Regions from separate parts of the Paenibacillus azoreducens genome, predicted to be linked through region 1. Evidence: a T-box and tRNA genes for the amino acid it is inferred to sense, from the RefSeq annotation. Region 1 holds a T-box; the other holds one or more tRNA genes.
The links. A T-box is a leader RNA that pairs with one kind of tRNA and senses whether it is charged. The one in region 1 lies ahead of L6442_RS08235 (valine--tRNA ligase), so its partner is inferred to be a tRNA-Val.
Positions count from the first base shown of each region.

Region 1 (3,413 bases):
CGGAGAAAACGGCCATTCAGGCTGAAGAGAAGTCGGAGAGTGAGATTCATCTAGCTTCCGTAGAGCAAGAACAACTCTCGGAACCGACGTTTCCGTTCAGCGCCTTCCAGCATGAATCGGTACCGCAGGAAGAAACTCAGGATGAGCGGGAAATGAGGGTTGCCCTCGGCAGCAAAAAGGAAAGGAAAGAAAGCGAGAAGGACGCCATTGGTTTTTCCTCGCTCCTCTCTTCAAGCCGCTCCCTGAAAGAACAGGAGCAGCAGGCGCTGCCGGAAGAGGCCCCGAAAGAGGAAGCTGAACGCGAATCGGCGGGAAATGACGATATTCAGTGGCAAAACCTGTTTCTTGGAAGCAATTCCGAAAAAAATCAATTCCGCAAGGTACGACTGTGCATCGTGCAGCGCGAGGAAACGCTTGAAACGATTGCGAGCCGCTATCAGATTACCGCCCGCGAGATACTGCTGTATAACCGTTTGGCGGAGCAGACTGTTGAGGAAGGACAGATCTTGTACATTCCGTAATACACTGATTGCAAGGAGAGCGCTGGTGCCAGTATCGGAACCGGCGCCCTTTTTTTGTGCCAATCGAAAAAAAGGTTTGGGGTCCCCGCAAAGTAATCGGAATAAGCTTCGAAGGCTGCACGTCACTTTGTGGGGTTGTTAAAAAGGTTTGTGGTCCCCGCAAAGTAATCGGAATGAGCTTCGAAGGCTATACGTCACTCAGCACTTTTGCTTCGCAAAAGCCCTCCTCTGCAAGAGGCGTCGTACTTCCTTCCGATACTCTTTGTGGAGTTATTTTGGCTGGTATCCCGGAACCACGGTTTAAGATTGGCGCATATGTTAATAATAAATTCCAAAGAGCGGCTAGGGCCGCGAAGCTTAAGCCCTATGTTGACTAAAGCCTTGAACCAAGTTATGATGTTTATATATTTTGTCAAGAACGATGATCGGGAATAGTAGGATGACATGCCCTTCAGAGAGTGGAATTGCTGCGCTGTGAGATTCCGCAGGATGCTGTTTCAACCGAAGTCGCCCGGGAGTTGTCTGCTTGATCCCGTTTTACGGCGGGTTAGAGCTGGCCGGCTGCAGCCGTTATCTGCATGAAGTGTCGCGTACAATTAAGGTCACTGCCCCAGAAGGGCAGCTTGCCGCTTGCTACCCAAGCGTATTTGCCCTGTTATAACGCGAAACAAAGGTGGTACCGCGAAAGAACAGCCTTTCGTCCTTTGAGGACGAAAGGCTTTTTTGTCTTTGACCAAGGTTTTTTGTCAAACCCTGAAAAAAGATGATTTTGTAATGGAGGAGTGCAAGTATGACGGAACAGGACAACAAATTAACGACGGAGATGCCAACGACATATGATCCGAAGGCGGCCGAAGAGAAATGGTACAAATACTGGATCGACGGCGAGTTTTTCAAGGCGGGACAGCGTAAGGACGCGGAGCCTTACACGATCGTTATCCCGCCGCCGAACGTAACGGGAATGCTGCACATCGGGCATGCGCTCGATTTTACGCTGCAGGATATCCTGATCCGCACCAAGCGGATGCAAGGGTACGATGCGTTATGGCTTCCGGGTTCGGACCATGCGGGCATCGCCACGCAAACGAAAGTGGAGCAGAAGCTTCGTGAAGAAGGGATCTCCCGCTATGACCTGGGCCGCGAGAAGTTCGTGGATAAGGTATGGGAGTGGAAGGAGAAATACGCGGAAACCATTCATGATCAATGGGCGAAAATGGGCTTTTCTCTCGATTATTCGCGAGAACGGTTTACGCTGGATGAAGGGCTGTCCAAGGCGGTGCGCGAAGTTTTTGTTAAGCTGCACCAAAAAGGGCTCATCTACCGCGGCAAACGTATTATCAACTGGGATCCGGCTGCCCGTACGGCGTTGTCCGATATCGAGGTTGAATACAAAGAAGTTCAAGGACATCTGTATCATCTCTCCTATCCGCTGAAGGATGGTAGCGGACATATCACGGTTGCGACCACACGTCCGGAAACGATGCTGGGCGATACCGCGGTTGCCGTTCACCCGAAAGACGAACGCTATAAAGATATGATCGGAAAAATGCTCGTGCTGCCGATTGTTGGGCGCGAAATTCCGATTATTGCCGACGAATACGTCGACAAAGAATTCGGAAGCGGGGCTGTGAAGATTACGCCTGCGCATGATCCGAACGACTTTGAGGTAGGACTGCGCCATGATCTCCCGCAAATTACCGTGATGGATGAGACCGGCACGATGAATGAGCATGCTGGCAAATACGAGGGGCTCGACCGCAGCGATTGCCGCAAGCAAATTGTTAAGGACCTGAAGGAGCAAGGCGTTCTGATTCGGATTGAAGACCATCTGCACCAGGTGGGACACAGCGAGCGCACAGGCGCAGTTGTAGAACCTTATCTGTCCACGCAGTGGTTCGTCAAAATGCAGCCGCTGGCTGAAGCAGCGATTGCCGCTCAGAAAGCGGGCAAAGGCGTCAACTTCGTGCCTGAACGCTTCGAAAAAACGTATTTGAATTGGATCGAAAACGTACGCGACTGGTGTATTTCCCGTCAGCTCTGGTGGGGACACCGCATTCCGGCATGGTATTGCGAATCCTGCGGGGAGATTCATGTTGCCCAAGATGAGGTAACGAAATGCTCCAAATGCGGTTCGGCCGAACTTCATCAGGACGAAGACGTGCTGGATACATGGTTCAGCTCCGGATTGTGGCCGTTCTCGACGCTTGGCTGGCCTGACCAAACCGAAGATTTGAAACGTTATTATCCGACGGATGTGCTTGTGACCGGATATGACATCATTTATTTCTGGGTTGCGCGGATGATTTTTACCGCTCTTGAGTTTACCGGGGAAATTCCATTCAAGGATGTTCTGATGCATGGCTTGGTACGCGATCCGGAAGGCAAAAAGATGTCGAAGTCGCTTGGCAACGGGGTCGATCCGCTCGATGTTATCGAGAAATACGGTGCGGACGCGATGCGCTATATGATTTCAACCAGCAGCACGCCCGGGCAGGATCTGCGTTTCCGCTGGGAGCGGGTAGAGCAGGCCCGGAATTTTGCTAACAAAATTTGGAATGCTTCGCGTTTTGCGCTCATGAATCTCGAAGGATTCGCATATGACGACATTGACATAAGCGGTGAACTGAGCACGGCTGACCGCTGGATTCTGCACCGACTGAACGAAACTTCCCGCGACATTACGCGTCTAATAGATGCCTATGAATTTGGGGAAACCGGTCGTTTGCTTTATAACTTCATCTGGGATGATCTTTGCGACTGGTATATCGAGTTTTCAAAACTGTCGCTGTACGGGGAAGACGAAGCGGCGAAGAAAACGACGAAATCGGTACTTGCTTATGTGCTTGACCGCACACTGCGCATGATCCATCCGTTTATGCCGTTTATCTCCGA
Region 1 is NZ_AP025343.1:1,930,458-1,933,870, forward strand. It holds gene L6442_RS08230 (LysM peptidoglycan-binding domain-containing protein) at 1-521, shown strand, start outside; T-box leader at 934-1,229, shown strand; gene L6442_RS08235 (valine--tRNA ligase) at 1,312-3,413, shown strand, end outside.

Region 2 (3,413 bases), 520 kb from region 1:
GGAAGCAAATTCGATCCGGTTTTTCAAGGGGAACAGATCCCGCTGCTTGACGAACTGTTGGAGTTGACCAAAGAGAGCGGTACGATCATCAATATCGAGTTGAAAAATGGAACCGTTATGTATGAAGGGCTTGAAGAAAAGGTGATCGAACTTGTCAGAGCTTATCATATGAGCGAAAGGGTCATCATCTCCAGTTTTAACCATTATTCCCTATCTTACTGCAAAAAGCTTGCGCCGGAGATTCGCACAGGCATCCTTTACATGGAAGGCCTCTATGAGCCTTGGGAATACGCCAAAACGTTGCAGGCGGATGCGCTGCATGCCTATCATCGCGCGGTGCTTCCGGAGTTTGTCGCAAAGGCCAAATCTTCAGGCAAAGCATATCATCCATTTACCGTAAATGACTGCGAAGAGATGGAAAGATTGCTGCAGGCGGGCGTAGACGGAATCATTACCGATTATCCGGACCGGCTCGCCGCGCTGCTGGCGGCAAAAGTATAAGGGGAAATAAAACGACCGGGGCCTTGAAGCCCCGGTTTGTTTTGCATTTAGAAGGCAGATTTAGCGTGAAACGCCCCGGCCCTCACCTTTTTTGCCTGATATCTCAGGAAGGAAAGAGAATTCTGCTGTAGCGATTGTCCTCTTTCAGAGTACGCAGGTAGATGTTGTTACGAATGTTGCGCATCTCTCTTTTTGCGTTCATTCGCTTCTTTTGAAAACTCATCCAGTATCTCTTCGATCATGGTGGTGGAGGAAGGATTTTCAGTTTCCGGATCAGGAATCGGACTCAAACCAGGGAATCTTTCCTCTTCATGTCTTTGATGCTTGTCCATCGTTACGCCTTCCTTTTCGCATTGTTTTCATATAGGTTGGTCCAAGGATTGGTTTCCTATGCGGCAGCGGATTCCTATGCATATGATAAACGGGGAGGGGTAAAGCATGACGACTGTTTTTGAACAAAAAAAAACGCTGCATAAGCAGCGGTCTAATTGACATTATTTGATTGTAATCAGGCGCGAAACATGGCTCACTTCATCCATAGGAATCCAGAAATGGCCAAGGGAAGTGCGCATTTTTAATTTTTCCGGATCATTGGATGGCTCCGGAATGCCGGTGAGGGTACTGCCGTCCATGCTTTTGACAAATACATAATGCCCGCGTTTGATAGCAAGTTCAATTTCTTTATCCATGTGACTATTCTCCTGTGTTAAAAGACTATGGAATCATTTGATAATCTTATCATACGGGAAAAGTTGCCTGTTTTAAAGTCGTTTTTAATATTTCTTGAGAAAATAGGCCTAAAATATGGCGAATAATTCATGATACGCGTGATCTGATCATACTATTTAACAAATTAAGCTTGTGTTATACTGGAAACAAAGGGAATATTTTGGGAGTGTTAAGCGGGTGTTAAACTACGATAAGGGGTTGAGAGATAGATTAGCTGCATCTATTATGAATCATTTAATTATAAAAGAAAAGAAGCCTTTCTATAAAAGGCTTCCCGGAGATGATCTGCAGTGGGCTCGAACCACTGACCCCCACCCTGTCAAGATGGTGCTCTCCCAGCTGAGCTAGCAGATCGTATGAATGATGCAAAAGATACTTTTTATATTATCAGCGGAAAGTAAAAGTGTCAATATTTTTTTGCGTCAGCAGCGAATACATAACAAAGATCCGGGAAAAATAGTGGGGATGTCCAGATTCCAGCGATTGGAATTTGGAAAAGGGGTATAGATAAATAGGTCAGTAAACCGACTTAAAGGAGTGGCATAACATGCCGAAAAAATGGCTTGGAGTTTTGGGCTGCTGCCTCATCGCTTTGCTGGCAGGTTGCTCAGAGAGTCAGTCCAACGCAAATAACGGTTCAACCTCCCCGGTCATGAACGATGTCTACAACAAGTCAGTTTCGGGTGACGTATATTCCAAAGGACAAATTTCACCCCCATAAAAGTTATAAACAAAAGAGAGCCAGCGGAATGCTGACTCTCTTATTCTTCGTCCCACTTGCGGGAGTATCCCTTCTTCGTTACATAAACGAAAGAGTAGATTAATCCGGCAGCCAGAACGGCACAAATCGCGATCGTTGCACCCATGCTCATCTTGTGTTCGGTTGACCCCTCTCCGAAATGATAACTTAACTATACATCAAAATCTTTTTTATGTATAATAATTCAATCGTGTTTTACGGGCACTCACCATCAGATCCGAGGTTTGAACGAGAAAGCGAGGTACTTTATCATGGCTGCTGAAATCATTAATGTAACGACACCGGAGCAACTGCAGCATGCGCTGACAATCCGGAAAGAGGTTTTTGTTAAGGAGCAAAATGTTCCTGAAGATCTTGAAATCGACGAGTTTGACATCATTAGCGATAATGTGCACCATGTGTTGGTGCAGGATGAGGACGGGGAATACGTCGCCACCGGGCGGCTCATTTATTATAACAACGATACTGCGAAAATGCAGCGAATTGCCGTACTGAAGGATTATCGCCAAAGCGGGTACGGACGGATTTTGCTGCTGGCTTTGGAGAACCGCGCCCGTGAACTGGGGCTTACCCATTCGATTTTGGATGCGCAATGCCAAGCGGAGCATTTTTATGCAAAGCAGGAATATGAAACGATATCCAAAGAGCCTTTTGATGATGCCGGCATTCCCCATGTCCGGATGAAAAAGAAGCTGTAGAAGGAATAACGCCAGTTTTGTCAGGGAATGCTAACTTTTAGTCCCGGGTGACGGGCATCTCACCTGACAAAGGAGCGATATGACGATGGGAATGGCAGGACGCGAACAATTTATCGCAGTGCAAAAAAACGGGGACGGGGATTTAACCGCATTTAAAACTTCAACGGGCCGCGTGCTTAACTACGAACAGGCTCTGCAGGAAGTTAATGCCGGAGCGATTGCCGGCGTCAACATCTTCAAAGGCAGGGACGGTGGCATGTATATCCGCGGGGATGCGGACGGAGATCCTTCCAATAATTTGGATAATCTGCCCCGTTTTGAATAAAAAATACCGGAGGTAAGCATGTTTCATGCCTGCCGCCGGTATTTTTTTTGTAAATCCTCTTACAGCTTATAAATGCGTCCTTGCTCCATAAAGGTCATGCCTTCCGTCTGATCGAGATATTCATCTTTATTGTCCCCGTAATGCATCAAGTAGATCATGCCCCGAATCTCCTCCGGCAGGCGTTTCAGTTCATCCAGCGTGGTGTGGACTTCCCCATGCCCTTCGAGCTGGCATTCATGCAAGATCATTTTGCAGCCGCGTTTCTCGGTGAGATGTTTAAGCAGCTCGGGGTTATATACCATATCCGAACTGTAGAAAATACGGTCGTTGATATACAGCGAGTAGCTTGATTTGCCCGGGATATGTTTGGTTGGGATCAGCTCCACTTTGATGTTTTCCG
Region 2 is NZ_AP025343.1:2,448,573-2,451,985, forward strand. It holds gene L6442_RS10420 (glycerophosphodiester phosphodiesterase) at 1-501, shown strand, start outside; gene L6442_RS10425 (hypothetical protein) at 669-833, opposite strand; gene L6442_RS10430 (hypothetical protein) at 996-1,190, opposite strand; tRNA gene L6442_RS10435 (tRNA-Val) at 1,512-1,584, opposite strand; gene L6442_RS10440 (hypothetical protein) at 1,778-1,951, shown strand; gene L6442_RS10445 (GNAT family N-acetyltransferase) at 2,242-2,688, shown strand; gene L6442_RS10450 (DUF3892 domain-containing protein) at 2,780-3,013, shown strand; gene L6442_RS10455 (MBL fold metallo-hydrolase) at 3,073-3,413, opposite strand, start outside.
Region 2: it has a tRNA-Val gene. The T-box ahead of L6442_RS08235 (valine--tRNA ligase) is inferred to sense a tRNA for this amino acid. The anticodon was not compared.